DNA from 3 places in the Arthrobacter sp. UKPF54-2 genome. Region 1 is predicted to be linked to each of the others. Evidence: riboswitches for the same ligand, from Rfam matches in the RefSeq annotation. Region 1 holds a riboswitch; each other region holds the start of a gene.
What was found. A riboswitch is a leader RNA that binds a small molecule or an ion and turns the genes downstream of it on or off. The one in region 1 is predicted to bind cyclic di-AMP.

Region 1 (10,209 bases):
GGGGCGCTGGGGAGCTGGAACCTGACCAACCTGATCCTGCGCTTCTTCGTTTTCGGAATGGTCTTCCTGGTCGGCGTACGGCTGGCCAAGGGGCTTGGCGCCGCCCGCGCCCGGCGCCTGATCACCGGCGCCCCGGGACGTTGGGGGCGGGCCGCGGCATGCCTCGCGGTGACAGTGACATTCGTGCTGATGGACACCGGAGGTTCCTCGGCGGGACTTGAGGCCCAGTCCGACGACAGCGGCCTGAACGCCGCTCTTGCCCCGTTCTACGCGGCGGCCGGGCGGAGCTACCCGGCGTTTGTCTCGCTCATCATGCTGCCTCCGCTGGCCGCCGCGATCGGGACACAGTTGCCGTGGCTCGTGCGGGCCGGAGCGGCAATGACCCTGGTGGGGGCGGCCGCGGCGATCGTCAGCGTGCCGGCGTCGTTCGCCCCGGACCCGTGGGATCCGGCCCGCATGCTCGTCAACTATGTTGCGGTGCTCGGCTACGTACTGGGCCTGCTTATTTTCTGGTTGTCCGGCCGGATCGCGGCCCCGCCAGATAACACTCCCGCAACGTTCCGTAAAAACTAGGCCTGGGCGTTCACAAAATCATTAGAGCGTGGCAGAATCATAAATGTGTGAAAACGCCAGCCGGGTTCGTGAATGGGGATTCAGTCTTACGGAGCCGAGCGACACGTCCAAGCGCCATTGGGGGGATGAGTGGTAGCGGTCCGGAAGGACCGCTCCCACTCAGCCTGTTTAACGGGCAGGTAGGTTCCGCCGCCGCCCGACTGGCCCGCAGGCGTCAGCTGGAACCGCAGGGTCACCAGCTGGAAGGGCCGCAGCGCCAGTTCTGCGGCGCTGTCCCGGGCGGTGACCCCCGGGGCATCCACGGGCCGCTCCAGCAGATCCACGGTGTGCACCCCCGTAGCTGCAAAATTGGCCGAAACCGTGCCGGAGGAGCGTTCCCCCAGGGATTCGTAGACCCGCACGATCACATCGCCCGAGCCGTCCTCGGCAAGTTTGACCGCTTCGACCACCAGGGCGGGATGGGAGACGGAGACAAGCGGTTCCACTCCGCGGGCCCCCTTGACCACCCGCGGGGCGAGGTTGGTGCGGTAGCCCTCCTCGACGGCGTCGGCAATGGCGGCGCCGGGACGCACGGTGACGGTCAGTTCGTGCGGGCCGCGGTCCGCGTTCGGGTCCGGGAACTTGGGCGCCCGCAGCAGCGAGACACGGACCGTGGTGGTGGTGCCGCCGTCGTCCTCGCGGATGGCGCGGGTGACGTCGTGGCCGTAGCTCGCGGCGTTGGAGACCGCGACGCCGTAGCCGGGCTCGGCCACGTGGATCCAGCGGTGCGCGCAGATCTCGAATTTGGCCGCCTCCCACGAGGTGTTGAGGTGGGCGGGCCGGAAGACGTGGCCGAACTGCGTTTCCGAGGCGGAGCGGTCGGCCCGGACGTCGAACGCGAAGCCGAGCTTGAGCAGCTTCTCGCGTTCCTGCCAGTCCACCGCGGTGGAGATGGCCAGCGACGGCGCGCCTGGTTCCAGCCGAATCCGCTGGGTCACGGCGGAGCCGCCGGCCAGCCGTTTCACCACAACGACGGCGGCGTCCCCGTCGCGTTCCAGCGTCACGGAACGGGCCTCGGTCAGTGCGGTGACGTTGCGGCGGTAGAACGCGTCGATGTCCCAGGCGTCCCATTCGTTCGGGGTGTCCCGGTGCAGTTCGAGGAGGTTGCCGAACTCCCCCGGCGCAATAGCCTCGCGGCCGCTGGCGTGGTCCGTAAACGAGACCAGCAGGCCGTGGTCGTTGACCTCGGCGCGGATGATCCCGTTGTCGAGCACGAAGCCGCCCCGGGCATCCGTGGCCTGCACGGGGACCGCGGCGCGGGCAGGGACGGCGGCCGCGAGCGCCGGGACACCGAGGCGGCTGTGCGGGGCGGCGTTCAGCAGAAACTCCTGGCTGCCCTCCCCCAGGACGGCCGCGGCGGCCTGGGCGATGATCGCCTCCAGGTCGCGGGCGACGGCGGCGTAATTCCGCTCGGCGTCCTGGTGCACCCAGGCGATCGAGCTGCCCGGAAGGATGTCGTGGAACTGCTGCAGCAGCACCAGCCGCCAGAGCCGCTTCAGCTCCGCCGCCGGGTAGCGGGCGCCGGCGCGGACGGCCGCGGTGGCGCACCACAGCTCGGCTTCGCGGAGCAGGTGTTCGCTGCGCCGGTTGCCCCGTTTGGTATTCGCCTGGCTGGTGTAGGTGCCCCGGTGCAGCTCGAGGTACATTTCGCCCACCCAGACCGGGAGCCCCGGGTACTCCGCCTCGGCGGCGGCGAAGAAGTCCGCGGCCGCGCCGATCCGGACCCGCGGGGACCCTTCGAGGTCCGCGGTGCGCCGTGCCGCGGCGAGCATTTCGCGGGTGGGCCCGCCGCCGCCGTCGCCGTAGCCGAAGGGCAGCAGGGACATGGTGCCCCGGCCGTGGTCCCGGTAGTTGCGCTCGGCATGCGCGAGTTCCCGGCCGCTGATTTCGGAACTGTAGGTGTCCACCGGGGGGAAGTGCGTGAAGATCCGAGTGCCGTCGATCCCTTCCCAGTTAAAAGTGTGGTGCGGCATCCGGTTGACCTGGTTCCAGGAAATCTTTTGGGTCAGGAACCAGCGGCTCCCGGCGGCCTTGACAATCTGCGGCATGGCGGCGGAGTAGCCGAAGGTGTCCGGCAGCCAAGCTTCCCGGCACTCGACGCCGAACTCGGCCAGGAAGAAGCTCTTGCCTTCCAGGAACTGGCGGGCCATGGCTTCGCCTCCCGGCATATTGCTGTCGGACTCGACCCACATGCCGCCCACCGGGACGAATTGGCCGGTCTTGACCTTTTCCCGGATGCGCCCGAACAGCTCAGGGTAGTACTCCCTCATCCAGGCCAGCTGCTGCGCCGAGGAGCAGGAGAAGACGAATTCGGGGTCCTCGTCCATCAGCGCGACGACGTTGGAGAACGTCCGCGCGCACTTGCGGATGGTTTCCCGGACCGGCCACAGCCAGGCGGAGTCGATATGCGCGTGGCCGGTGGCAAGGAGCTGGTGGGCGGAGGCGTAGGACGGCCGGGCCAGCACGTCGGCGAGCGCCGCCCGGCCCACAGCCGCCGTGCCGGGTACGTCGTCGGGGTCCATGACGTCGAGCATCCGTTCGAGCGCGCGGAGGATCTCGTGCCGGCGCGGCAGCTCCATCGGCAGTTCGTGCATCAGCCCGCTGAGGGTCCAGATGTCCTGCCGCAGCTCCCACACCCCCTGGTTGAGCTCGGCGATGACGATCGGGCCCAGCCGGTACTGCGGCTCGGACCCGGCGGTCGCCTTGTCGCCGTAGGGGGTAGCCGCGAAGGTCCAGCCCTGGGACAGGTCCGGGTTGGCCGCCGCCTCGACGTAAAAGTCCACGGACATCCCGCTGCCCAACAGCTTCAAGGGAATGTACTGGTTCCGCGGCGAGATCGCCTTGATCACGGTGCCGTCGGCCCGCCACGCCGTGCCCTCGCATTGGAAACCCGGCAGGTCGATGCTGAAGCCAAGGTCCACCAGGATCTCCACGGACGTGTCCGGTGCGTTGCCCCAGGAATCGGGCACGTCCCCCTGCAGCCGCAGCCACTTCGTGCTCCAGGGCCTCCCCCAGGCCTCGCCCGGCTCCTGCGGCGTGAAGTGTTGCCGCAGTGCCTCCAGCGCCGGGACCGGTTCGCCGGGTGCGTCCCAGCTGCTCAGCGTGAGCGGCGCGGTGCGCGGGTAGACCGCGGGGGTGATGCGTTCGCGCACAAAGCGGTCCAGCCGGACTTCCGTGAGACGGCGGTCGTCGTGCAATGTGATCCTCTTCGCGCTGGTGCCGGTGGTTCGTGATCAGTTCGAGTCGCGTATCCAGTCGATGGATAAAATCTACGTCGGCCGCCGCGGTTAAGCCAACGCGCGCCTAGGCGGTGGCTTCCGGCGGGGACACGCGTTCGTGGCCGGCGTAGACGTTGAGGGTGGTGCCCCGGCTGAACCCGGCGAGCGTCATCCCGCTGGCCTCGGCCAGTTCCACGGCCAGGCTGGAGGGCGCACTGACGGCGGCCAGCACCGGGATCCCGGCCAGCGAGGCCTTCTGCACCAGTTCGAAGGATGCCCGGCCGGAGACCTGGAGCACGGTGCCGCTCAGGGGCAACAGGCCCTCGCGGAGCGCCCAACCCACCACCTTGTCCACCGCGTTGTGGCGGCCCACGTCTTCGCGCAGGCAGAGCAACTCGGCGTCGCCGTCGTCGGAAATCCGGAAGAGTCCCGCTGCATGGACGCCGCCGGTGACGTCGAAGACGGCCTGGGCTTCGCGCAGCCGGTCCGGCAGCGAGGCGAGCGTCTCCACCGGGACGGTCAGCGGGTCGCCGGCGGGGCTGAAGTGCGAGGACTTGCGCACGGCATCGATCGAGTCGGTGCCGCAGATCCCGCACGAGCTGGAGGTGAAAAAGTTACGCCCGGTGTCGGGCCGAACGACGTCGGGGCGCAGCTGCGCCTCCACCACGTTGAACGTCTGGGCTCCGTCCTCATCCTCGCCGGCGCAGAACCGCAATGAGACGAGCTGCTCCGGTTCCCAGATGACCCCTTCGGAGACCAGGAAACCGGCGACGAGGTCGAAGTCGCTGCCCGGCGTCCGCATCGTGACGGAGTAGGAGAGGCTGCCGAGACGGATTTCGAGCGGCTCCTCGACCGCCAGCACGTCCTCCCGGTGCCGGACCGGAAACTCCAGCGCCTGCGGCGAGCCGTCCAGGACAAATTTGTGCACCTTGCGGCGCTGTGTCACGCGGCCCATTGGATACTCCTCATCAGCATTGCATTTGGGTCCGGCCGCCCGCGGCGGCCCGCCCCTGGATCCATCATGAACTGCCTCCGCGCCTCAGCCAAGCAGCGCGCTCCAGTCCACCGGGCCGTCCGCGGCCGGCTTCCGGGCGGCACGTTTCGTGGCCGGCTTCGCGGCCGTCTTGGCCGGGGTGGCCTGGGGCAGGGCCGCGCCCCACGGCAGCGCGAACGCCGGCACCGGCTCGCCCAGCTGCACGCCGTGCGGCGGGACCACCAGGACGCCGTCGGCCGCGGCCAGCCCGCGCATCATGCCCGGGCCGGTGTACTGGGCCGGGGAGGCCATCCCGTACAGCATGCGGAACGGCATCAGCCGGGTCCGGCCCGGGTCGGGATCGATCATGGTCCCGCACGGGACTTCAACCACCGGCGGGGCAGAGCGGTGCCCGAGGGCGGCCAGCAGCGGGGCGCCGAGGGTGGACAGCGCCATCATGGCCGCCAGGGGATTCCCGGGCAGCCCGATCACAAAACGCCCGTCGGGCAGTTCGGCCAGCACGGCAGGGTGGCCCGGTCGCATGGCGATGCCGTCGATGAGCAGCCGGCCGCCCAGTGCCGCGACCGTGCGCCGGAGATGGTCGGTGCCGGAGCGGCCCGTGCCGCCGGTGGTGATGACGACGTCGGCCGGCAGCGGCTCCGCGGCGTCGCCGGCGGCCGTGCCCCGCTCCGCCGCCGGGGCGTCGGTGTCCTCGAGGGCGGCGAGCCAGTCGGCGTCGGCGTCGCCGATCTTGACCTCACCGGCGTAGATCCCGCCGAGCATTTCCACGACGGCGGCCAGTTGCGGCCCGAAGGTGTCCCGTACCTCGCCCGGTTGGGGGACGCCGCTGCTGACGACCTCGGAACCGGTAAAGACAAGCCGGACGACGGGCTTGCCGAGGACCGGCAGCGCGTCGTGTCCGGCGAGGGCCGCCAGGGCCAGGTGGGCGGGGTTGAGTACGGCGCCTGCCTTGATGAGCACCTCGCCGACGGCGGCCTCCTCCGCGGCTTTGCGAATGTGGTCGCCGTTGCGCGGTTCCCCGGGTTTGGCCCCGCCGCCGAGTTTGAGGACCGGCAGCCCGTCTTCGTCCGGGGCGATGACGCCGCTCTCGCTGCGGAGAACGGCCTTTGCGCCCGCCGGGATTAGCCCGCCGGTCGCGATGGGGCTTCCCTGGTGAGGGGCCAGCCGCTGGCCGGGCTCGGCGAGGATCCAGGGCCCGCTGCCGTTGACCGCCCAGCCGTCCATCGCGGAGGAGGCGTAGTGCGGCATGTCGTGCAGCGCCGTCAGATCCTCCGCCAGCGTCCGCCCGAGGGCGTGCCGGAGCGGCACCGGCGCGGCCGGGATGGGGGTGGCGCAGTCGAAGGCCAGCTGCCGTGCCTCCTGCCAGCCGTGCGCAAGGTGCCGGTGCGGAGCCTCGGCCGGGTCGCCGGAGGCGCCGTCCTCGGCGCCGGTACTGCTCGTGGGCGGCTCAGGCGTCATGCCCCGGGTGCCTCGGCGGCGGCGTAGTCCTTCGCGAGTTTCCGGGCCACGCCCATGGCGGCCTGCATGGACACACTGTCCGGCGCCTGCCCGGAGCCGGAAGCCAGTCCGGCAGCGAACCCGGCTATGAAGGTGGTCAGCGGAGCTGCGGGTCGGACGACGGAGTGCGCGGCCACGCCGGCCAGTCCCAGCACTTCGTTAATGTCGATTTCGACGTCTTCGAGTTCCAGGGCCTGGAGCAGTGCCCGGCACCAGTCCTCCAGCGTCTCATCCTGGCTTTTCACCGTTTGCCTCCAAAGTCGAATTCGGCCGCCCGTTGCCGGGCCGGCCTGGACCGGGGTCTGAAACCCCCAGGGCGGAAGCGTCATCCCAGGTGTCCACGTCGTCGGTGGACCCCGGCGGAACCGGAACCGTCCGCAGTTCAAGACTAGCAAGCAGGGCGAAGACGGAGCCCCCCTCGAGCGCGTTGCGCCGGGCCGCGTCGCCGACGGCGCGTTGTAGCGCGGCTGTGCGATAAAGACCGGCGAGGGGCTGGGAGCGTCCATCCCGCGCCACGGCCATGACCCCGTCGCGGCCGCCGCCCGGACCTTCGGCCGGGCCGTCCGCCGCCGCCAGCAGGGCGCCGACGGCGGCGGCCACCCGCGGCATGTCGCAGGCGAGCACCAAGGTGTGGGCCGCGGGTCGGCCGGCAGTACGTTCCCCGGCACCGGCGTCTGCCCCGGCCAGGGCGGCGAGGCCTGCGGCGATGGCGGCGGCGGGTCCGGCAAACGGGGGCTCTTCGCGGCAGCTGAGCACCTGGGGCGGGAGGCCGCCCGTGTCCGGCCCGACCACCACGATCCGGCGGGCTCCGCCGGCCGCCTTGAGGGCCAGCTCCAGCAAGGTGGCGCCGGCTACCGTCAGGCGGGCCTTGGGCACGCCGCCGAGCCGGGAGGACCTGCCCCCGGCGAGGATTACGGCGTCGAATTCCACCCGCCCAGCCTAGCCGCAGCGGCCCGCGCCGGGCGTCAGGACGGGAGGCTCAGTGTGCCTTTTCGGGAAGCAGGAACGGGTCCCAGGCCGGGGTGGGCTTCTCCAATTCCTTGATCTGCCAGATGGTGCCCCTGGGCGGACCGGGGACGAAGCCGAGTTTCCAGCCCATTTCCCCGGGGGTATGGTCCCCTTTGGCGTTGTTGCAGCGCAGGCAGGCGGCGACGAGATTTTCCCATGAATCCGCGCCGCCCCGGGACTTGGGCTGGACGTGGTCAATGGTATGGGCCGCCTTGCCGCAGTAAGCGCAACGGTGGTTGTCGCGGCGCAGCACCCCCCTGCGGCTGACCGCCGTCAGGGTGTTGTAACGGGGCCTGATGTACCGGTTCAGCAGGATCACGGTGGGCCGGCCGAGAATGTCCTGCGGGCCCACCACGGGATCGTCGCCTTCGGCCACCACACTGGCCTTACCTGTCAGCACAAGGACCAGCGCCCGGCGGAAAGTAACTACCGCCAGCGGTTCATATCCAGCATTCAGAACGAGAGTGCGCATCCGCATACCTCTTCACGGCCGCACCCGCCAGGGGCACGAGGGCCGGCTGCCCTGTGCATGGTCGGGCTATGGATCGACACCACAAGAGTAAACACCGCAGGCCCGGTTTACCGAATTTTATTTCGCCGCGCCCCGCGCCGCGCCCCGCGGCCGGGGCGGCCAGCAGGTCCGGCGGCGGAATCCGCCTGCAGGTCGGGGGCGGGGCGGGCGCGGGTGGGCAACCCGCCTGGTACAACGCAAAGGACCCCTGCCGCCTGGCAGGGGTCCTTCACAATGCTTCCGGCGGACACCGGGAGCCAGTCCTAGCCGCCGACGCGGATGAAGACCGGGCCGGAGCCGACGTTGACGCTGTACAGCGCGGTGGTTCCGCCGTTCCAACCGCCGTGGACGGCCATGCCGTTACCGACGTAAACAGCGATGTGGGCCATGCCCATGCCGCCGTTCTGGTAGTAGGCGAGGTCGCCCGGCTGAGCCTCGGCGGCGCTCACGGTGCGGCCCAGGGACAGGTAACCTGCGGGCCAGCCGTGGTAGTTGACGCCCACTGCGGCCAGCGCGTTGGTGGCCAGCATGGTGCAGTCCTGGGAGACACCGATCTGCGCGTAGGCAGCAGCGGCGATCGAAGCGCCCATGCCGCTGACAGCAGCCGGAGCCTTCGTGGCCAGCGAGGCGGTCACCGCGTTGCCGGTGGAAGCAGCAGCTTCCTTGACCTTCACGACGGGCTTGGAAGCCTCGACGGGGGCCGGTGCGGTGGTAACAGCAGGCTTCTCGTAGGAGATCGCGATGCTGGAGGCCGCGGAGATCGTGGCCGGTGCGGTGGACTGCACTTCCAGGGCGGAAGCGGAGGTGGACTCGCGCTGAACGTTGGTCTCGGCAGCGTTGGCTGCGATACCGCTGGTCAGTACCAGGCCGGAGGCTGCAGCGATAACCGCGGCCTGGCGACCCATACCACCGGCGTTGTCGCCGACGGCCTTAGCAATGACAGCCAGCGAGTTGGTCTTGGTGACCTCCGCGCGGTGGCGTGCAATGGTTGCACGAGTAGTCATTCAGTTCTCTCTTTCGTGATCCTTTTGTCCGCGCTCATTTCAGGCGGGACTGAGGACGCTCCGGCATCTTGGGGGTACGCCGGATCGCCCCGAAACGGGTTTCTTTAGCGAAGGGTGTACTGCGAAGACGCGCCAAAAGCGGGAACTGCGTTGTGAGATCCAGTCCGGGCGCCGACAAGGGCAGCGCGGAGCATGGAGTTCAGCGGGCTCAACTGAGCCTCGCCAGCGCGAGAACGCGCAGCATTGTGGCGTGAAGACACGAAAGTAGCCTCTCCCAATGCCTACGAGGTGAGCTGTCGGATTCGGATGGGAGTCACCCGGCCGCGCTGCTTCCTGGGAAGCTTTGCGACTTAACCCCAAGGCCTTCTTGCGAAGACCAAAATTGGTTCCCCCGCCCCTGCCAGACGATGTCATGCGAACGGACCTTGAGCGGTGGCAGAGTTAGGCAATCCACTCAAGAGCGCCAACTTCGGAGAAGTTGGCGTGCTTCATACGGTACAGCAGTTGGGACTCAATGTCACATTCAGATCACGGCGTGTCACAGAAATGCGAGTGATCCCTCGGCTCGGTTTAGAGCCAGCCCAGCGGGTCAACGACTTCCCCGTTGACCATCACCTCGAAGTGGAGGTGGCAGCCGGTGGAGGCGCCGGTGGTGCCGCTCATCGCCACCACATCGCCGCGGGAAACCTGCTGGCCCACGCGGACAGTTGAGGACGACAAGTGGTTGTACGTGGTCTCCAGGCCATTGCCATGGTCGATCACGACCCGGTTGCCGCCCCCGTAGGGGTGCCAGCCGGTAAAGGTTACGGTGCCGCTGGCCGCGGCATGCACGGGCGTGCCGCACTGGGCGGCGTAGTCCTGCCCGCGGTGGAATTCTCCGACGGCGCCCGTAATGGGACTGATCCGGTAGCCGAACGGCGAGGCGGAGACCATCGTGTCCAGCGGGTGCCCGAGGCTGCCGGCGGAGGCCGCACGGGTGATGGTGCTGGCGGACTGGGCGCTGAGCAGCTGCTTGAGCTTGCCGTCCGGGTCGCCCTTGGTGGTGACAGCCGTGCGGTTGAAGTCGATCTGGGCGGCCGAAGCCTTGACCTCGGGCTGTGCCGCGGCGGACACCGAGCCGGTCTTGGCGGCGTCGGTGGCCATCACCGGGCCGGTGGCCGGGACGGTGACGGTCAGGACCAGTCCGGTGGCCGCCAGAGCGATGCCGGCCTTCTGCCCGACGCCGCTGACGGCGGCGAAGTCTGTCATCTGGCGGAAGGCGCTCCGCCGGCCGCGGCGTTCGTCGCGGTGCGCGTCACGGGGGCGCTCGACGGTTACGACGGCGGCCGGGCGCGGCTCCGGAGCGGGACCGGTCGCACGACGGCG
Region 2 (10,209 bases), 180 kb from region 1:
GGTGATCTGCACCAGCGGCACGGCCGCGGCGGACCTGCGCGAGCGGCACGGAATCGACGGGATCAGAGTGGCGTTGCCGGGCACGGCGCCCGCCCCGCCCGCCGCAGGCTCCCAGCCGCCGCATCTGCTCGCGGTGGCCGCGCTGCTGCCCAACAAGGACCAGTTGCTGTTGCTGCGCGCCCTGGCCGGGCTCACGGACCTGCCTTGGACGGCATCCTTCGTCGGCTCGGACACGGCCGACCCGGCCTACTCCACCCTGCTCCGGCGGGAAGCGGCGGCACTCGGCCTGGCGGGGCGCATCCGCCTTCCGGGCGAGCTGCGCGGAGCCGCGCTGGACGCCGAATGGGCCGCCGCCGACCTCAGCCTGCTGATCTCGAGGGCCGAAACCTACGGGCTGGTGGTCACCGAATCCCTGGCCCGGGGCATTCCGGTGATCGTGCGGCAGGGTACCGGCGCCGTCGAGGCCCTCGCCGCAGGAACCCCTGCGGCGGCCGCGGGCGGCTCCGTCGCCGACAGCACCGCCGGCACAATAGCGCTGCCAGGCACCGCCGTCGCCCTCGCGGGCGACCCCGCCCCGCTGGCCGCCGTGCTGCGCCGCTGGCTCACCGAACCGGCGCTCCGCGCGCGGTGGCGGGACGCCGCACTGGCCGCGCGGGAGCACCTTCCCGGCTGGGACGCCACGGCGCGGGCCGTCCTGGCGATCCTCGGAATTGAGCCCCAGCCCCACCCAACTAGCTCGCAGTAGTTGTCGTTTTCAGGGCCCATAACGACAACTAATGCGAGCTACTTGGGCAGGGCGGGTGGAGAATGACCCCATGACCACCGAGCCGATGACCGTGCAGCTGCCACCCGCCGCGAGCCTCACCCCCGAGCGGCTCCGCGCCTGGTCCTGGCACCGGCAAGGCCTGGACGGCTCGCTGGCCGGATGCACCGCGGAACAGGTATTCGCCCGGGCAGGCTGGGCGCGGTCCGTGGGCGGGGCCAACCCGTACCTCACACTCTTCGCCCGGGCCGGCATCCGGCGCGCGCAGGTGGACGCCGACGTCCTGGACCACCGGATCCTGGAACTCCCGACGGCGCGCGGCTGCACCTATGTGCTCGGCCGGGACGACTTCGCCTGGGCCCTGCGGCTGGGACGGGATCCGGCCGAGGCAACCTTCAAGGTGGTGGGCCGGCTCGGGGTGGACCGCGGCGAAATGACGCTGCTCGAGGAACAGATCCTGCACACCCTCACCGAAGCCGGTGTCCCGCTGGACCCGCGGCAGCTCAAGGACGAACTCGGCGATTCGGTGCGCAGCCTCGGCGAGGAGGGCAAAAAGAAGGGCGCCGCCACCACGCTGCCCACCGCGCTCGGCATCCTGCAGGCGGACGGGCGGATCCGCCGCGTCCCCGCCACCGGCCGGCTCGACCAGCAGCGCTACGCCTACGAACCCTGGAACCTGGCTCCGAGCGATCTCAGCGACGAGGAGGTCCGCACCGAACTGATCCGGCGCTACCTCGGCTGGACCGGAGGGGCCACGTTCAAGCAGTCGCAGTGGTTCACCGGCTTCACCGTCGCGCAGAGCAAAGTCGCGCTCGGCGCCGTCGGCGCCGTCGAGGTGCCCACCGCCGCCGCCGGCGCGGACCCGCTCTGGATGCTGCCCGACGACGTCGAACTCCTCGCCGCCTTCCAGGAACCTGCAGAGGAACAAATCCAGCTGCTCGCCGGGACCGATTCGCTGGTGCTGCTGCGCCGGAACGCGGCGGAGTTGCTGGCCGAGCAGGACCGGGACAAGCAAGCGCTGGGCCGGCTCGCGCTGCAGGCCGACCTGCCGGACCATCCCATCCTGGACCGCGGCCGGATCATCGGGCTGTGGCAGTACGACCCCGGCCAGGAACGGATCGCCGCTTGGGTGTTCGGTGAGACCACACCCGCCGTGGCCCGGCGGATCGCCGAGGTGGAGGCCTGGATCAAGGAGGACCTGGGCGACTTCCGGGCCTTCAGCCTGGACTCACCGGCATCCCGGCAGAAACGGATCGACGCGCTGCGGGCCTCCACCACGGCCACCGCGGAGCGGTAGCCTCAGGAGCCACGGTGGCTGGCGAAGAAGTCCCGCAGCAGCGCACCGCACTCCTGCTCCCGGACGCCGCCGTACACTTCCACCCAGTGGTTGAGCCGGCGTTCGCGGAGGATGTCGAACACGGAGCCGGCGGCGCCGGCCTTCTCATCCCAGGCGCCGAAAACCACCCGCGGAATCCGGGCCAGCACCACGGCACCGGCGCACATGGCGCACGGCTCCAGCGTGACCACCAGAGTGCAGTCCTCCAGCCGCCAGCCGTCGTCGCCGAGGCCTTCCAGGGCGCGGCGGGCGCGCAGCCGGGCCGAGGCCTCCCGGATCGCCACCATTTCCGCGTGCGCCGTCGGGTCCCCGAGCGCTTCCCGCTCGTTGCGTCCGGTCCCGAGCACCGACCCGTCCGGGCCGATCACGACGGCGCCGATCGGCACGTCCGCGGTGGCCAGCGCCCGGCGCGCCTCGGCGAGGGCCAGGCCCATCCATTCCGCATGCCGGGGCTCGGGAGTAGTCATGGCTCAATGGTAGTTTCGATCCTAAGCAGGCTGTGCACTATCGAAGTGCACCGGGAAGTCGGGAGATGGCAGTGAGCACCAGGACTGAAAGCTGGCTGACGCGGCGCTGGGGCAAGTGGGTAGTGCCGTACGCCGCGCTGTGGATCACGATGCTGATCGGCGGCGTGGTCATCGTCGCCCTGGCCCTGACCAGCTATGAGGTCTACGACAACGTGGTGGATGACGCCGGCGTGGCCAACCTGGACAAGCCGATGCTGGCGGCCATGGAACAGCTGCGCAGCCCCGGGCTTGACTCCTTTGTCACCGGGTTCACCAACATCGGCGGCGGCATCGGCATGCCGATCCTGGCCAGCATCCTGACGGCATGGCTGATCTGGGTCTCCCGGACCTGGCGCCCGCTCATCCTGATCGGCGGCGCCGCCGCCGTGTCCGTCACCGCCACCTCGCTGGGCAAAAAGCTGATCGGCCGGACGCGCCCGGACCACGCGGACGCGGTGCCGCCGTACGAGACCTCGCCGTCGTTCCCCAGCGGCCACACCCTGAACACCACGGTGGTGATCGGGCTGGTGGTCTACCTCGCCTGCCTGCAGGTCAAACGCACCCTTGCCCGGGTCGGCTTCATCACGGCCGGTGTGATCTTTATCTTCGCCATGGGCATGAGCCGGGTCTACCTGGGCCACCACTGGATGACCGACGTGATCATCGGCTGGGTGCTCGGGCTGGGCTGGGTGGGGATCGTCATCCTGGCCCACCGGCTCTTCCACGTGCTCCGACACCGTGAACACACCGGCCCCGCACCGACGTTCGACAACGAAGCCCACCTGCGCGACCGGGCCCCCGGAAGCAGCCGCAGCGGCGGAACGGGCGACTCCGAGACCCCCGGCCCCGCGGGACGGTCCTCGACGTCCGGGTGATAGTTTTGACCCATGCGCACTCTCGTTGTGGACCACCCGCTGGTCGCCCATAAGCTCACCGTTCTGCGGGACAAGAACACCCCGTCCCCGGTCTTCCGCCAGCTCACCGAGGAGCTCGTCACGCTCCTGGCCTATGAGGCAACCCGCGACGTCCGCACCGAACCCGTGACCATCGAGACGCCGGTCAGCACCACGGTCGGCACGGCGTTCACCAAGCCCACCCCGCTGGTGGTCCCGATCCTGCGCGCCGGGCTGGGCATGCTCGAGGGCATGACCAAACTGGTCCCCACGGCCGAGGTCGGCTTCCTGGGCATGGCCCGCGACGAAGAAACCCTGGACATCATCACCTACGCCGAGCGCCTGCCCGAGGACCTGACGGACCGCCAGATCTTCGTCCTGGACCCCATGCTGGCCACCGGCGGCACCCTGCGTGAAGCCATCAAGTTCCTGTTCAAACGCGGCGCCTCGGACGTCACCTGCATCTGCCTGCTGGCCGCCCCGGAGGGCCTGGCCAAGCTCGAAGAGGAACTCTCGGACGCCAACGTGACGATCGTGCTGGCCTCGATCGACGAAAAGCTCAACGAGAAGTCCTACATTGTCCCCGGCCTGGGCGACGCCGGCGACCGCCTGTACGGCATCGCGGGCTAGTTCCGCAGCCGGTCAAGGGTTCCGGCGGGCAGCGCTCGGGACTACCGTGTGCCCATGGACTGGAAACTTGAACTCGTATTTGTCCCGGTATCCGACGTGGACCGGGCCAAGGATTTTTACGTCAACAAGGTGGGCTTCAACGCCGACTACGACGAGCGGCCCGCCGAAGGCATCCGCTTCGTCCAGCTGACACCGCCCGGGTCCGGGTGCTCCATTGCGATCGGCGAGGGCCTCAACGACGCCGCCCCCGGCACCGCCCCCAGCCTCCAGCTGGTGGTCAGCGACATCCAAGCCGCGCACCGGCAGCTGAAGGACAACGGCGTGGACGTCAGCGACATTGACGTCCAGGACTGGGGCCACTTCGTCTACTTCGCCGACCCGGACGGCAATAAATGGGCCGTGCAATACATCCCCAACCGTCCCAACGGCTAGCCGGCACGCGCAGGCCCGGCCGGCGGGCCCGGCCGGCAGGCCCGGCCGGCGCGGGGACAGACGCACGCAAGGCCCCGGATCCAATGGATCCGGGGCCTGGCCTTTCCGCCGGGGCCGGGGCCTGCGTGGCGGCGGTTTAGTACCAGTTGTGCGCGTAGTGGAAGTTCAGAGCGCCGCAGGGTGAGCCGTAGCGGTCCTGCACGTACTTCAGTCCCCAGTTGATCTGGGTCCGGTAGTTGGTGCGGTAGTCAGCGCCGGCGCTTGCCATTTTCTCGGCGGGCAGGGCCTGGACCACGCCATAGGCTCCGCTGCTCGCGTTCGTGGCAGTGGTCTTCCAGTCGGACTCCTTGGTCCACAGTTTCTGCAGGCACTGCATCTCGCTGGCGGCCCAGCCATGGGCGGGCAGCTGCGAGGCGGCGTAGGCCTGCGCACCCGCGGGATCGTCGACGGCGACCGGCTGCGCCGGGGCAGCCGCGGCCGGCGCAGGAGCCGCCGGAGCAGGAGCCGCCGGCGCGGGCGGAGCCGCCGGCGCGGGCGGGGCCGGGGCCTCGGCCGGCGTAACGTCGGAAGCCTTGGCCTCCACAGTGCCGGTGGAGGGGGAGGCCGGGGCGTTGCTGCCGACCTGTTCGAACTCCAGCTTCTGCAGCGAGGAGTCCTTGGACGCGGCCTCCGTGTGGGCGGCGGTGTTGGAAGCCTGGCCCGCGGCGCCCGCGCCCAGCAGGACCGCGAGGGCGGTCGCCACGACGGCGGCGCGCTTGCCCTTGGAACCTGCGCCGAGCCGGGACAGGGCCGTGCGCTTGGCCGGCTCGGCGCGGTGGCGCGCGACGTCGGCTTCAGCTGCCTGTTTAGCGCCTTCTGGGCGCATGGGTACCTTGAATTCAGTCATGTTTGCCTCTCAACGCCTACGGAGTTAGCTGTCGGGTTCGGATGCAAAAATCCGGCCGCACGGAATCTCAACGTGGCGGCTTAACCCCAAGGGTGCATGGATGCAGAATGCCCGGGAACTCTGGGTCCCCCGCCTCTGCCTAATCCATCGGAATCCGGGAAGCGGCAGAGTTTGGCGTCAATCCGGATACGCGGCCAGATCGATGGCCGCACTCTAAAACGGTACCGAACTTTCCCTTGGAAGTCACATTTAGGTAACGGCAGGCCGGGCTGGCGGCGTGGCGACTTGCCCCACTAGGCTGCGGGGGACGCCGCCGGAAGGCGGACGGTGAACTGCGTGCGGCCGGGCCGGGACGTGACGTAGACGGTGCCGCCATGGGCTTCGACGATGGCCTGCACAATGGAGAGCCCCAACCCGCTGGTGCCCTCCGCCGTCGCGGCCGGAACGGGGGAGGTGGAGGGGGCGATGGCCCCGGTGCGCGCCCGCGCCGCGGCCGTTTCCGGCGCCGGAACTGCGACGGCTGGCGCCGCGGCCGTGACGGGGTTCCGGCGGGAGACGTCGGCCCGGGTAAACCGGCGGAACACCCGGTCCACGAAGTCGGGGGCAATGCCGGTGCCGTTGTCCGTCACGGTGAGGACGGCAGTGCCGTCGTCGGCGGACGTCACCGCCGTCGTCACGGTGGTGCCGGGCTCCGTGTGCTTGCGCGCGTTGGAGAGCAGGTTCGCCAGCACCTGGTGCAGCTGGGCGGCGTCCCCCCGGACCACCACGGGCTCCTCGGCGAGCTCCAGCTGCCAGATGCGGTCCGGGGCCATGACCTTCTCGTCGCTGACCGTCTCGATCGCGAGCTGCGAGAGATCCACCTCGCTGAACTTCAGCGGCTGGCCCTCGTCGAGGCGGGCCAGCAGGAGCAGGTCCTCCACGAGGGCCGTCATGCGTTCCGACTGGCTCTGCACGCGGGCGAGGGACTTCTGGCCGTCCGGGGTGAAGTGCTCGGTCATGCGCATCAGCTCCGTGTAGCCGCGGATGGCCGTCAGTGGGGTCCGCAGCTCGTGCGAGGCATCGGCAACGAACTGGCGGACCTTCATCTCGCTTTGTTGCCGCGACTCCAGCGCGCTGGAGACGTTGTCCAGCATCTGGTTCAGGGCATAGCCCACGCTGCCCACCTCCGTGCTGGGATTGGCGGCGGACGGCGGCACCCGCACCGCCAGGGCAACTTCGCCGGCGTCGAGCGGGAGGCGGGAGACCTTGGTGGCCACCTCGGACAGGTGCTCCAGCGGTTTCATGGTGCGCCGGATCAGCGCCGTTCCGGCCAGCCCGATCACCACCAGGCCGCCGGAGGAGACCAGCACCATGGTCCAGACCAGTGAAGCCAAGGTGTTTTGCTTGTCCTTCAGGGGCAGGCCGGTGACGATCACATCGCCGTACGGGGTCTGTGCCGCGACCAGCCGGTACGCGCCGCTGGAGAGGGTCCGGTCAACGGGCGGCGCGCCGGGGGTGAGCGCCAGCAGAACGCCGGCGTCGTCGGCGGAGAGCGCTTTCCGGGTGGCGTCGTCGGCGAGGAAGCCGGCGCTGGTGACGGCGTCACCGAGGATCCGGGCATTGAGGGTGCCCACGGCCTGGCCGCGCGCTTCCAGCGGGTCCCGGCGCCCGTCGCCGCTGCCGGGGCCGGGCCGGCCGAACTCGCGCGCCCGCTCGGAGGCCTGGTCCAATTGGGAGTCCAGTTGTTTGGTCAGGAACAGGTTCATCGAGGCGTAACTGACCAGCCCGACGGCGCCACAGATGGCGACGAGGAGGGCCATGGCAAGCAGGACCAGGCGGGTGCGCAGGTGCCAGGTGGAAGGGCTGCGCCAGTCCCGGCCGGCGGCAGGGTCTCTGGCGGGAGCTGCCACGGGCTAGTCCGCCGGTTTCAGGACGTACCCGGCCCCGCGCACGGTATGGATCATCGGCGGGTGGACCGCGTCGACCTTCTTGCGGAGGTAGGAGATGTAGAGCTCCACGATGTTGGCCTGGCCGCCGAAATCGTAGTCCCAGACGCGGTCCAGGATCTGCGCCTTGCTGACCACACGCTTGGGGTTCTCCATCAGGTAGCGCAGCAGCTCGAACTGGGTGGCGGTCAGATGCAGTTCCTCCCCGGCGCGGGTCACTTCCCGGGTGTCCACGTTCAGGACGAGGTCCCCGACCACGAGCTCGGCAGTGTCCATCGCCGCGACGCCTGAGCGCTGGACCAGCCGGTGCAGCCGCAGCAGGACCTCTTCCATACTGAACGGCTTGGTCACATAGTCATCGCCGCCCGCCGCCAGGCCGGTGATGCGGTCCTGGACCGCGTCCTTGGCGGTCAGGAACAACGCGGGAACCTCCGGCGCGAAGGCCCGGATCCGGCCCAGCAGCTCGACGCCGTCGAAGCCGGGGAGCATAACGTCCAGAACCAGCACGTCCGGGCGGAAATCCTTGGCGAGTTTCACCGCTGCGGGGCCGTCCGCCGCCACCGCCACGGACCAGCCGGCCATCCTCAGCCCCATGCTCATGAGCTCCGAGAGGCTGGGTTCGTCATCCACCACGAGGGCGCGGATGGGTGAGCCGTCCGGGTGCGTGAGGTGGGGCAGGTTGTTGGTCATAGAGTGCGAGGTGGCCATGCGACAACTCTCCAATCCGGCAGTAGGGGATGGCTTTGGGGATCCTGTGCGCGAGCTGTGAATCACAGCTTAGCGAGCTGGACCGTCCCGGCCGCTGGATTTGACCCCTGTCCGGCCCGCGGACGGGAAAGGCGCGGGCGCCCCGGATGCCTGATTTGGCTGCCGCGCCTTACGGTGAACATTTTCCGCCCGACGACGAGTGGCAACGAAGAATCTTCGCCCAAAGCCGAATCCCGACCGTTCGTTCGGCAAAAACAAAGCACACTTCCTTGACACGCCAGAATTGTGACTTGCGCTACAATCGCCCTTTTTGTCTCACAATGCGGACTTTGGGGTCCATTGTTACTTGCTAGTTCTCATTGTTACGTTGCACACTTCAAATGTGAACAAGAACTCAACAGCACCTGCAGCCGCAGCTTCCTGGATCAGCGCACCAGCTGGTACCGAGATGCGCTGTTGTCGAATGCACGCCTAACTTCTCCACCCCAGAACGTTTCTAGGCATTCGCCCCCAGCCCAGCGTCGGGCGCCCCTCCCCAGTTCTCATTGCGGGGAACTAAGCATTCGAGCCGCGATGACGGCCATTCACATTGAGGTAAGCATTCCATGTCAGTTGCATCCGGATACGTCCACATCTCCGTCCGTAACGCCAACAAGGCCGGCCAGGCATCCGGCCTCCGCCAGGGCTTCGGCGGCCGCCCGAGCTACGGCCCCGCGGGAGCAGGCAACAGCTTCCCCGCCCCCGGTTACGCCGCCCAGGGCTACAACCCCAACTCGTACGGCCAGCTGCGTGCCGTCCCCGCCGCCGAGCCGTCCCCGGCCACCGCGCCGACTCCGGTGATCGCCCCCGGCAACGGCAGCCCGGTCCGCCCCGTGCCCAACGACAACGTGGCCCGCGGCTTTGTGCTCTACATGGGCATCGATGAGGAAACCGCGGCGGCTGCCGGGACCTCCATTGCCAAGCTGGCCCAGGAAATCCGCGCCTACGCCCAGTCGCTCGTCGCCGGTGCCGAAAGCTACGCCGCCGTCGCCGTCGCCCCCGCGTCCGCCCCGGGGTCAGCGCTCGACGTCGTCCGCTCCACCTTTGGCGACCCGACCGCCGGCGCCCGCCAGCGCGCCGAGAACGCCCGGCTGCAGCAGCCGCAGGATCCGCGCCCCTCGGGCGTGCTGATTGACCTCGCCCGCCGTGAAGTGGCGCTCGACGGCGAATCGCTGAACCTGACGTTCAAGGAGTTCGAGCTCCTCAACTACCTCGTGGAGAACGGCACCCGCACCGTGGGCCGCGATGAGCTGCTGGAGGGCCTGTGGCGCAATGCCGAAGAGGTCCCCAACGAGCGGACCATCGACGTGCACATCCGGCGCCTGCGCTCCAAGCTCGGCCGTCTCGCCAACACCGTGCGGACTGTGCGCGGGCAGGGGTACCGGTTCTACGAGCACCCCGAGGTTGTTGTCTGGGCCGCGCCGGAGTACTCCATCTAGCTTGGCTTTCGCGAAGCGCCCGTCCCTTGATGGGGGCGGGCGCTTTCGCTTTCGCGGCACGATCCCTCGGCGCCTGCGCTCGCGCCGCCGTCCCCTAACCTCGCAGGGCTCGGTCAGGGATCCGACGGCGGCGCTCACGCAACAACGGCGCTTTCGGGATGTGCCGCTGCGCTGCAGTGCCCGCTCTAGGTACGTGCGTCCGCCGCTGTTGGCCCTGTTGTGTCTGGGGGCTTCGGGCGTAGTCTCGGTCCCGTCGATCCGACTATTGGGAGGGAACATGTCTGTTGCACGTATTACTACCCTGAGCTCCAATTCGAAGACCTCGTTTGATGCCGCCATTAAGGAGGGCGTCGACCGGGCCAACAAGACCCTGCGCAATGTCACGGGGGCGTGGGTGAAGGAGCAGAAGGTCGAAATCAGCGACGGCGCCGTCGTGGCCTGGCATGTGGTGCTTGAGGTGACCTTCGTCCTGGACGACTGAGGGAACTGAGGTGATGCGCGCCCGTGGCGGATCCTGGCCGCACTAGGATTGAGCCATGAGCGCGCATCACATCAAACGGCTGGTGCTCATGCGGCACGCCAAGGCCGACTGGCCCGGCGGCGTGGCCGATCATGAACGGCCGCTGGAAGAGCGCGGCCACCGCGAGGCGCC
Region 3 (10,209 bases), 1.3 Mb from region 1:
TGCTGCTGGCGTTTGCGGCGATTATGGTCTTCGCTGGGATCCGGATGATGCTTCCGTCCAAGGTCTCCGGCGGGTCCTGCGCCTTGCCCGGCGGCGGTGTCCACTGGCGCAGCTGCCTGCCCAAGGCCATTGCCACCGGCGCCGTCGTGGGCTTCCTGACCGGGCTCCTGGGCGTCGGCGGCGGATTCCTGATCGTCCCGGCCCTGACTCTGGTCCTGGGCCTGCCCATGGCGGTGACGGTCGGCACCTCACTGGTCATCATCGTGATCAACTCGGTCGCCGGGTTCGCCGCCCACCTTGGTGACCTGCAGATCGACTGGGCCGTCACGGCGGCCTTCGCGGGGGCAGCCATGGTGGCCTCCGTGGTCGCCGGCCGGCTCGGAACCAACATCCCGGACAAGGTGCTCAAGCGCGCATTCGGCGCCCTGGTCCTGCTGGTCGCAGCCTACGTGAGCGTGCAGGCCCTCGTCTCCTAGCAGCACGCCCCGCACCACCAGAAAGCGCCGGAAGCCACAGCTTCCGGCGCTTTTTCCTGCTTTCCACCGACCCAGGCGGGACCGGCCGTGACTGATGGAACTGTGAGTGCAGTCGGGGGCATCGCGGCGGGCGCCTCCGTGCCGCCTTGCGGCGGGGCCGCTTAGGCGAGACTCTCGAACACCAGGGTCGCCTGGATGCGGTCACCGCCGGCGAGCCCCTTGCTCCCGCTGCTGGCGGTGGTGATGGTGTGCAACCGGTACCCCTTGGCGGCCTGGTCGTTGATGGTCTTCTCCAGGGACGTCAGGTTTCCAGACCCGGTTCCCCACAGCTTCTCCTTGAGGATTACCTGCAAAACGACGTAATGCATGGCGGGCGCCTTTCGTGACGGGACAATTGGCAGCAATGCTACCTGCCGGCCCGGCATCCCCTCGGAGGCACCGCGACGCGGCGGTTTCTGGCCGGGCATGGCAAAAGGGCGGTAGCCCGGGTTGCCCCGGGCTACCGCCCTTTCTGGTTCTTTGATCTAGCCGGCGGTGACGGTTGCCTTCGTCTGCTGCCACGCGGCCCACGCCGCGTAGCTGCCGTCGAGTTCGACGACGTCGTAGCCTGCCCGGCGCAGGGCGCTAGCGGCGACGGAGTTCCGGACGCCGCTCTGGCAGTAGGACACGATGGTGCCCTCGGCCGGGAGTTCGTCCAGGTGCCACATCACGCGGCCGCCGCTGAGCTGGTACGAGCCCGGGATGTGGCCGGCGGCGTGCTCGGTGCGGTTGCGGACGTCCAGGACCATGGCGGCGTCGAAGCCTTCGAGCTCCTCTGGCTGGATCAGCTTCGGGACGCTGACCGGCAGGCCCTCAATGCTGGTGAGGTAGCCGGCGACGTTGTCGATGCCGACGCGGACGAGGTGGTCCCACATTTCCTGCGCGGCGGCCTGGCTGGGGGCCAGGAGGACGAGCGGGTTCTTGTCGGTTTCGGGGTTCACGACCCACGCGCCGAAGCTGGCGGTGGACTTGCCGGCCGGGATGTTCAGCGACCGGCTGACGGTGCCCTCGTGGACCTGGGCGTTGGGGCGGGTGTCCACGAAGGTCAGGGTGTCCTCGGCCAGGCCGGCGGCGACGTCGGCGGTGGCGAGTTCGACCAGCGGGGTCCGCTCGCCCATCACGGCCGGGCCTTCCCGGTTTTCACGCTTCATCCGGGCGAAGTAGGCGTGGGCGTCGGGCTGGCCGTCAAGGAGTTCGTCAATGAAGCCCTGCTCGTCGTTGGCGGCGAGGTAGGGGCCCCACCAGGCGTAGAGCCGTTCGTAGCCGACGGTGGAGGACGGGATGGCCCCGAGGGCCTTGCCGCAGGCGCTGCCGGCGCCGTGGCCGGGGTGGACCTGGACGTGGTCGGGCAGGGTCAGGAACTTGTCCCGCAGGCTGGCGAAGAGCTGCTTCGCGCCCTCGAAGCGCGTGTCGACGCCGCCGGCGGCCTCGTCGAGCAGGTCCGGGCGGCCCAGGTCACCGGAGAACACGAAGTCGCCGGAGAGCAGGTAGCCGGGGGCGTTTGCGAAGGCTCCGTCGGTGATCAGGAAGGACAGATGCTCGGGCGTATGGCCGGGGGTGTGCAGCGCCTTGACCGTGATGTTGCCGAGAGTGATCTCTTCGTTGTCGTGGAGGCGCTCGGCGTCGAAGCCGTACTGCCAGTCCGTCCCGCCCTCGCCGGAGACGTAGGCGGTGGCGCCGGTGGCGGCGGCCAGTTCGCGGGTGCCGGAGAGGAAGTCGGCGTGGATGTGCGTCTCGGTGACGGCCACGATCTTCATGCCATTGGCGGCGGCGAGGTTCTCGTAGACGGCGATGTCGCGCCGGGGATCAACGACCAGCGCCTCTCCCTTGGCCTGGCAGCCGATGAAATAGCTGGCCTGGGCGAGGTCTTCGTCGTAGATGCGCTCGATAAGCATTCAGGGTGCTCCTTCTTGAGGTAGACGGGGAAGGGATTCCTTCCGCTTCTGACTTCAACAATAATACCCCGGGGGGTATCACGCAAGCGGCGTCCGGACGGTGCCGGCAGCATGCCTGGACCTAGCCGCCCACCCTGGCCATTACCTTGTTGATGGTGGCCGCCAGGCCGTCCGCGGCCTGCTGGACGGCACCGTCGGAGAGGGTCTTGGTTTCGGTTTCGACGCAGAGCCTGCCCTTGCGGGCGCCCACCAGGACGTGCCGGACGCCGGTCCCGTCGGGCAGCATGTACACCACGGCGTAGCCTGTCTGCCCACTGGTATCGACGGTGGGGTGTTTGAGCGGCGACCAGGTCCGGGACCCGGCCGAAGGCAGGTGCTCCTGGACCGTGGTGCAGCCGGCCAGATCGGCGGCACGCCGGTCAAAGGCGGACCCGTCCGGCGACGGATCGGGCAGGCCGATGAGCCGCAGGCTGATCTGGTCCGGTGCCTGGCCTGTGCCGGGGATCTCGGCGACCACGGTGGCGGCTCCCCCGAGTGAGGCGAGGTAGGCGGCGTCGTCGTAGATGCAGTGTTGGGCGGCGGGATCCGCGGGTGGTGCCGATGCCGCGGGGGTGTAGCGGCCCTCCAGCACCTGGGCCGGGCTTCCGTTGGGCCCGGTAATGCCCTGCAGCAGCCGTGCCACTTGCTCGGGGGTCTGAAGCTCCGGTGCCGGCCGGGACGGTGGTGGGGCCGGTGTGGGGTGCGAGGGCGGCGGTTCCGACGTCGGGCTGGTTGCCGGCGGCGCGGCCCCCGGGGCGCCCCCGGCCAGTTCCCGGACCAGCATCCGGGCGAGCCCGAGCAGCGGCGCCAAGGCGGACTGGAGTTCCTCGTCGGACGGATTGGCCTGCACCTGCCGACTGAGGCCGAGAGATACCGTTCCCATGAGTACCTGCAGGGACACGGTGCCGTCGGCCGGGGGAGTGTCCGCTGATGCCGCCGGGCTCGATACCAGGGCGTAGGCCCGTTCCCCCAGTTCGGGGACAGTTAGTAGCCGGACCGTGGCCGGCGGCGAGTCCGGGGAGTCCTGCCGGAAGCTCGCGCAGGTGGCGGCCTGCTTATCGGTATAGGCGAAGTCCGCGGCAACCACCGTGTCCCGGGGCGCGCTCCTGGCCAGCACAAAGGCCACGGCCTCGCGGGACCAAGTTCCGGTGAGCGTCAGGACGCCGGCGGCGAAATTCATGTCGAGGTCTGCGCGGCTGGTTGGCGCGCTGTGCGGCCGGAAGAGGCCGCATTCACCGGGCTCGACGGCGGGCTGCTGCGCGGGTGCAGGCCGTCCCTGAAGGCGCGTCCGGAGGTCCGCGCTCCTTGAGACCCTCCCGGCGCCCGGCTGGCCACCGTTGATCGCCCGGTCCACCAGGGCCATCAGTTCCTCGTCGGACAGCACCGCATCAGCCCCCGGCGACTCGGGGGCGCTGGCGGAGGCACCGGCAGGGGAGGGGGACGCGGCGGGGGACGCGGCGGAGCCGCTGCCGGCCGGAGGCGGTGACGGTGATCCCGGTGTACAGCCGCTTAGAGCCAGCGCGGCCGCGGCGCACGCCAAAAACCAGCGCTGTCTCCGCGGGGGACCGCCGGGGATTCGGATTGTTGCAGCACCTGGGCGCACGACTGGACTCCCTGCCGTCGAAAGATGTGCTGCGCCCAGCCTCTGCCCCCCGCCCCGGCGGCACCAGAGGATTTGTGCCCCTGCACCACAAAGGCACCGTCCTCAGCCGAGGACGGTGCCTTTGCAGTGTGACGGCGCCGTGGTGATGCGGCGCCGGCGCGGCGCCGCGCGCGTGTGTCCTACTGGTAGACGCGGACCCAGTCGAGCTGCATCTGCGACGGGCTGGTGGCGGTGCCGTCGGGGAACCAGTCGAGCTGCATCGTCTGGTGCATGCCGACCGTGGGCTGGTGTGCCGGGTTGGTGTCGCTGAACGTCTTCACGCCGTCGATGTAGCCGGTGATGCCGGCAGGCGTCCACTCCACCGCGTAGTTGTGCCACTGCGTGGTGTCCACGGGCGTGGCTGCCGTCGTCTGGAAGTCCCCGCCGCTGCAGGCGTAGTGCAGGAAGAACTTCATGGCAGCGGTGTTCGAGGTGCCTTCGGCGAAATCAACTTCGGCGCAGTTCGGCGAGGTGTTGTTGTTCGGCCACAGGAGCAGTACGGGGTGGTACTCGGAGTCGCGGACGTTGGTCTTCATCCGGGTCTCCCAGCGGCCGTATTTCTGCTGGCCGAACTTTGCCGACATCCCGCCGGTGGTGCCGGCCGCGTCGCCGGTGACGGTCGCGACGCCGTTGGCCACCGACCACGCCTGGGGGCTGCGGACGCCCTTGCCGGCATGGCCGGCACCGTTGAAGACGCCCCATTTGGCGGCGTCCGGGGCTCCGGCGTAGGAGAATTCGTCGCCGGCCAGGACGGGACCCCAGCCCAGGGCGGCGGCGGCCTGTGTTCCGTCGCCTGCGGGGGCTGCCGGGGCCGGGGCGGCAACCGGTGCTGCCGGCGCCGCGGGTGCTGCCACCGGCGCCGCCGGGAGAGTGCTGGGCGCCGCCGGCGCGGCAGCAGGCGGAGCTGCCGGGGCCGCTGCAGTGGTCTCTGCAGGGGCCGGCGCAGCGGCGGCGGAGGTGGCCGGCGTCGACGCCGGGGATGCTGCCCGCGCCGACGACGTCGGGCTGGCCGCCTTGGTGGGCGCGGCGGTACCGGCCGAGGACGCAGCACTGCATCCGGTCAGCGACAAGGCACCGAGGGTAACGGTGATGGCAATCTTCTTGAACAAGTGACCCCTCCGGGATATTGAATTGGCGCAAGCGCAGGGCGCGATCGGGGCGCTGGCGAGCTTCTGGCAGCTTCTTTCAGCCCCGCCTGGCGGACAGGGCGAGCAGGCGCCGGCTGGCGCGGCGGCGCCCTGCATAACGGGCATCCGGGGCCCTGCGTTCGGGCCTGGCCCTCGGGCCAGCCGTCAACGTTACTCGATCGTAACCTTTGTTCGCAAAACGCCTGATGGTCCCCGGCCCATGACCCGGAGAAGAAAATGTGGCACTCATGCATCCGTTCGGCACCCCCGGCCGGTAGTAAGGGTGTAAGCGAAACACCGCCCGCATCCGGGCCTCAATGAGGAGTTCCACATGCATACGAAATCACTCTCTGCTGCAGCCGGCGCACTGACGCTGCTGGCAGGGCTTGCCTTTGCAGCCCCGGCGCAGGCCGGGGAGAAGCGCCACGACCATGACACAGCAAAACTCTCCGTTCTTCACGGCGTCCCCGGGGTAATCGTGGACGTGTGGGTGGACGGAAAGCTGACGCTGGATAACTTCACCCCGGGCACCCTGGCGGGGCCGTTGAATGTCCGGGAGGGGGAGCACAAGATTGCCATCACCGGCGCGGACTCCACGAGCGCCGACAACCCCGTGATCGGCCCTGTTGAGGTAGATCTCAAAGAGGGCCGGGACTACACCGCTGTGGCGCACCTGACGGCGGACGGAAAGCCCACGGCCACGCTGTTCAAGAACGACACCTCGGCCAGCCCCGATGGCAAGGGCAAGCTGACGGTGCGGCACGTAGCCGCGGCACCCGCCGTCGACGTCCTTGCCGGTGGCAAAGCCGTGATCACGGGCCTCGAGAACCCCGACGAGAAGAAACTCACGCTTAAGGCAGGAACCATCTCCGCCTCCGTGGCCGCAGCGGGCAGCACCGAGGCCCTGATCGGCCCCGCGGATGTGAAGGTCAGCAAGGGCAAGAACACGATCGTCTACGCCTGGGGCAGCCTGGCTGACCACAACCTCGACCTGGCAGTGCAGGTGGTGAAGTCCGCACGGCAGGACGACTGAGCGGTCCGTCAGGTGCTGAATTTGCGCCGAACGGATGGCGGGGCCGCGGCGATCGCGGTCCCGCCATCCGTCCTCCCGCAGGTTCCTCCATTGCGGTGCGCCGAGGCCCGGGGAATAATGGCGTTCCACGGGTCTCATTGCCGCTCTAAGGAGCACCTGTTGGAGGCTACTGATCGTGAATGGGATGTTTCCATTGACCATGCCTTCGCCGCGGGTGAGGAGCAGGCGCTCGCAGAGGCCTACCGCATGCTCGGACCCCTGGTCCATACGCTGGCGCTGAGGGCGCTGCGCGAACACGGCGCCGCCGATGACGTCACGCAGGAGGTCTTCATCCGCGCCTGGAAATCGCGAACCAGCTATCGCCCCGACGCGGCCCGGCTGCCCGCCTGGCTGATCGGGATCACCCGCAATGCCATTTCCGATGCCCTGTCCGCCCGCTCCCGCCGGCGGGACGTGGAAAGGGCAGCCCTCTACCTGGTCAACGACCCGGCAACCGGCGTCGACCGGCCGCATGCCGAGGCGCTCGCGGACCGCCTGACCCTCGACGACGAGCTGGAGCGCCTGGGGGACCCGCAGGCGTCCATCATGCGGCTGGCGTTCTACGAGGATCTGACGCACGACCAGATCTCGTCCCGGCTCGATCTTCCGCTTGGCACGGTCAAAAGCCATATCCGACGCAGCCTCGCCCGGCTGCGGTCCCGGCTGGAGGTGGAACATGGAGCATCTTGACGATGAGCTCCTGGCGTTGCTGGCGCTGGGCGAACGGCCCGCCAGTGCGGAGGAACGGCTCCACCTGGACGGCTGCCACGACTGCGCGACGACGCTCGACGCACTGCTGAACACCGTCTACGTCGCCACGCTCAACCCGGACCAGGTGCCTCTGGAAGTGCCGGGCAGCCATAACTGGGCCGCGATCCACTCAGCGCTGGGGCTCTCGCCCGCCCTGGCCGCCGACCCCCTGCGCCCACCCCGCGGCGGCGAAGCCCCTCACGCGGAGGACCAGCCGGCGGGGGACCGTCCCTCGGAGGACCGGCCGGCCGGAGCTGCCGGGGCGCAATGGCACCCGGCCCCGTCGAACCCGCATCCCGCCGGGCGGCAGCCGGGCCAGCGGCACACGGGCCAGGGCTTCCCACGGCGCGGATCATGGATACTCGGTCTGGCCGCAGGGGTGCTGCTGGGCGCTGCCGGGGCGTGGACGGCCGTGACCGTCCTGGGCCCCGCCCAGCCGCCGGTGGCACAGCCCACCCCATCCGGGCCTACGGCGGTGCTCCTGGCCGAAGCCTCGCTGGCTCCGCTGGCAGGACACTCGGCCAGCGGCAGCGCACTCGTGGAGAAGCTCCCCGACGGATCGCGGCAGCTGGTCGTCAGCCTTCCCGAGGAGAAACTCACGGGCTTCCGCGAGGTGTGGGTGGGCTCGGCCGACCTGTCCCGGATGGTTAGCCTGGGTGTCCTGGGCCAGGGAACCGGTTCTTTCGTTATCCCCGGGGCCCTGGACCTGGCCGACTATCCGGTCCTCGACATCTCCGACGAACCCTACGACGGGGACCCGGCACACTCCGCAGAGAGCATCGCACGCGGTAAGTTCGCCGCGCAGGGTTGACCCCGGCCGCAGGAGCGGGCTGGCGGCTGCGACAGAATGGACCCATGAGCGAGGCCGGTGACTTCATTGATGCGGCGCTGCAGCGCGAAAGCACCTGGCAGCGGGCCGAGGAAACACGGTCCCGCCTCGGTCCGGAACTCCGGTCCTATGGCGCCTCCGTCGGCGCCGTCCGGGGCGCGGTCCGGGATGCGCTCCGCCGCTACCGGCACCTCGGCCGTGACGGAATCACGGCGCTCAGCTCGGAGTTGTGGGCGGTACCGGTCTTCGAACGCCGCCTCGCCGCTGTCGTCCTGCTGCAGTCCCATCTCGCTGTGCTGGACAACTCGGACCTGACCCGGATCGAAGGCTTTCTGCGCGGTGCGCGCCTGCCCGAGCTGGCGGATCCGCTGGCGGTCGACGTCGTCGGGCCGCTGATCGCCGGTCTTGACGGGGCGGCCCGGAGGCGGGCCGAGGCCGTCCTGGAACGGTGGCTGCAGGACCCGGACCCGTGGCTGCGCCGAGCGGCCCTGCTGGCACCGACGGGCGAACTCCGTTCCGGCGCGGGCCGGAGCCGCAGGTTCCCCTAGCGCTGCGGCCGGCGCTCCACCACGGCGTACGCCCTGCCGTCGAGGAACTGCCAGTCGGTCACGACCATAAAGCCGAGGGCATCCACACGGTCGTTCAGGACGTGGACGTCGAATCCGCCGTCGCGCGGTTCGGCATCCCAGGTGGCGACGTGGATTTCCCCGCCCTCGAGCACCAGCAGCTCCGTATTGACGTCGAAATCCTCCTGCGGCTGGTCACTGAGTTGGCAGATGGCGACACAATGCCGGTTCATAACGGGCCTTCCGCTCGGGGAACGCTGGATGAGCCCATCCTATGCGTGGCAGTGCTCGGTGCCCTAGGCCTAATTCCCCGCCAGGACACGCCTCCGTTACCTGAATGTGACATTACCGCCCAGTACCGTTACCGTGGATAGGTGCCTGTTTGTTTCCGATACGGGCGCTTCCGAGCCGATTGCCTAACTCTGCCGCGGCCCGGGATCCGAATGCAACCTTCTGGCAGAGACGGGGAAACCACTTATGACCTGCCGCTCCGGCGGGTCTTGGGGTGAAGCCGCACAGCCCGCTCTGACGGGTCCGCGGCCGGGTGCCTCCCATCCGAATCCGACAGCTCACCTCGCAGGCATTGGGAGAGGCTACAAACATGACTTCACGCACTACTGCTGCGCGCCATCGTTCCGACGTCCCCGCAGGACGGACCTCAGCATTTTCGGTCAAGCCAGGCACCATCGGCCGCCAGGCCGCGGTCCTTATGGCGGCGTCCGGCCTCGTCCTGACGAGCGGCATGGCGGCCAACGCGGCGGCCGCACCGGCTGAGCGCGAGTCCGCCCCGGCATCATCGGTCGACGTCGCCGGGAAGGTTTCGGCCCCGGTCACCGCCGACTCCGCGGTCCAGATCAGCTTCGACCGTCCGGCAGTGGCCACCACGCCGGCGCCTGTAGTCGAGCAGCCCAAGCCCGTTGCCGCACCGGCCGCACCGGCCGCGCCCGCCGTCGCCCAGGCTCCGGCCGCCCCCAAGATCACCGTCCAGGCCCAGGCTGCCGTTGCCCCGGCCCCGGCCCCGGCCGGCGGAGTCAACGCCGCGATGCTCTCTGCCGCCTACAGCCAGATCGGCATCACCCAGGACTGCACTGCCATGGTCGAGAAGGCCCTCGGCGCTGCCGGCATCCCGGTGGGCGACCTGGGTCCCCAGCAGTTCATGAACTACGGCAAGGTTGTCGCCGACCCGCAGCCGGGCGACATGATCGTCCAGTCCGGCCACGTGGCCATCTACGCCGGCAACGGCCAGGTCATCAGCGGCGGCATGAACGGATCCAACCAGACGATCTCGCACCCGCTCTCCTGGCTGACCGCCACCGGCGGCGTGACCTTCGTCCGCGCCGGAGCCTAATCCCCGAGTAGATATTGCACCAGCGCTACTCCCGAAGGCCGGTGGCCGGTTGTCGCTACGACAGCCGGCCACCGGCCTTCGCTGGTCCGGGGCACCCTAGCTGGTGTACGTCATCAGCTGGTGTACCGCAGCCGGACCACGCCGTTGCCGAACGTCCGCGTTTCGGCGAGCGTGAGCGCGGTCCTGCTCTCCGCGGACTTGAACAGTGGCGTGCCCTGGCCCAGCAGGACCGGGTGGATGTAGATCCAGTACTCGTCGATCAGTCCGAGCCGGCGGAAGCTGTCCGCCAGCCGGGCCCCACCCAGGGCCAGATCGCCGCCGGGCTGTGCCTTGAGTGCCAGGACGTCCTCAATCACGACCTCGCGCGCCACCGTGGTGTTCCAGTCGGCGCGCTCCAGGGTTCTGGAGTAGACGATTTTCGGCATC

Region 2: linked by a shared signal. The riboswitch ahead of E7Y32_RS03015 (hypothetical protein) and the one ahead of E7Y32_RS02195 (NlpC/P60 family protein) in region 1 are both predicted to bind cyclic di-AMP.
Region 3: linked by a shared signal. The riboswitch ahead of E7Y32_RS12620 (NlpC/P60 family protein) and the one ahead of E7Y32_RS02195 (NlpC/P60 family protein) in region 1 are both predicted to bind cyclic di-AMP.

The regions. Positions count from the first base shown of each region.
Region 1 is NZ_CP040174.1:511,334-521,542, forward strand. It holds gene E7Y32_RS02165 (hypothetical protein) at 1-573, shown strand, start outside; gene E7Y32_RS02170 (glycoside hydrolase family 38 C-terminal domain-containing protein) at 660-3,809, opposite strand; gene fdhD (formate dehydrogenase accessory sulfurtransferase FdhD) at 3,916-4,785, opposite strand; gene E7Y32_RS02180 (molybdopterin molybdotransferase MoeA) at 4,870-6,282, opposite strand; gene E7Y32_RS16320 (DUF6457 domain-containing protein) at 6,279-6,566, opposite strand; gene E7Y32_RS02185 (molybdenum cofactor guanylyltransferase) at 6,550-7,251, opposite strand; gene E7Y32_RS02190 (HNH endonuclease) at 7,301-7,801, opposite strand; gene E7Y32_RS02195 (NlpC/P60 family protein) at 8,104-8,844, opposite strand; cyclic di-AMP (ydaO/yuaA leader) riboswitch at 9,109-9,302, opposite strand; gene E7Y32_RS02200 (M23 family metallopeptidase) at 9,415-10,209, opposite strand, start outside.
Region 2 is NZ_CP040174.1:691,739-701,947, reverse strand. It holds gene E7Y32_RS03045 (glycosyltransferase) at 1-745, shown strand, start outside; gene E7Y32_RS03040 (winged helix DNA-binding domain-containing protein) at 816-2,060, shown strand; gene E7Y32_RS03035 (nucleoside deaminase) at 2,063-2,566, opposite strand; gene E7Y32_RS03030 (phosphatase PAP2 family protein) at 2,638-3,480, shown strand; gene upp (uracil phosphoribosyltransferase) at 3,493-4,128, shown strand; gene E7Y32_RS03020 (glyoxalase superfamily protein) at 4,183-4,560, shown strand; gene E7Y32_RS03015 (hypothetical protein) at 4,697-5,446, opposite strand; cyclic di-AMP (ydaO/yuaA leader) riboswitch at 5,446-5,633, opposite strand; gene E7Y32_RS03010 (HAMP domain-containing sensor histidine kinase) at 5,740-7,335, opposite strand; gene E7Y32_RS03005 (response regulator transcription factor) at 7,339-8,079, opposite strand; gene E7Y32_RS03000 (winged helix-turn-helix domain-containing protein) at 8,685-9,557, shown strand; gene E7Y32_RS02995 (dodecin family protein) at 9,835-10,038, shown strand; gene E7Y32_RS02990 (histidine phosphatase family protein) at 10,094-10,209, shown strand, end outside.
Region 3 is NZ_CP040174.1:2,720,529-2,730,737, forward strand. It holds gene E7Y32_RS12565 (sulfite exporter TauE/SafE family protein) at 1-476, shown strand, start outside; gene E7Y32_RS12570 (DUF4177 domain-containing protein) at 638-844, opposite strand; gene E7Y32_RS12575 (rhodanese-like domain-containing protein) at 1,001-2,410, opposite strand; gene E7Y32_RS12580 (hypothetical protein) at 2,532-3,833, opposite strand; gene E7Y32_RS16465 (glycoside hydrolase family 16 protein) at 4,232-4,945, opposite strand; gene E7Y32_RS16470 (hypothetical protein) at 5,013-5,204, shown strand; gene E7Y32_RS12595 (DUF4397 domain-containing protein) at 5,550-6,251, shown strand; gene E7Y32_RS12600 (RNA polymerase sigma factor) at 6,411-6,980, shown strand; gene E7Y32_RS12605 (anti-sigma factor) at 6,967-7,851, shown strand; gene E7Y32_RS12610 (DNA alkylation repair protein) at 7,896-8,417, shown strand; gene E7Y32_RS12615 (hypothetical protein) at 8,414-8,668, opposite strand; cyclic di-AMP (ydaO/yuaA leader) riboswitch at 8,839-9,032, shown strand; gene E7Y32_RS12620 (NlpC/P60 family protein) at 9,037-9,783, shown strand; gene E7Y32_RS12625 (dihydrofolate reductase family protein) at 9,897-10,209, opposite strand, start outside.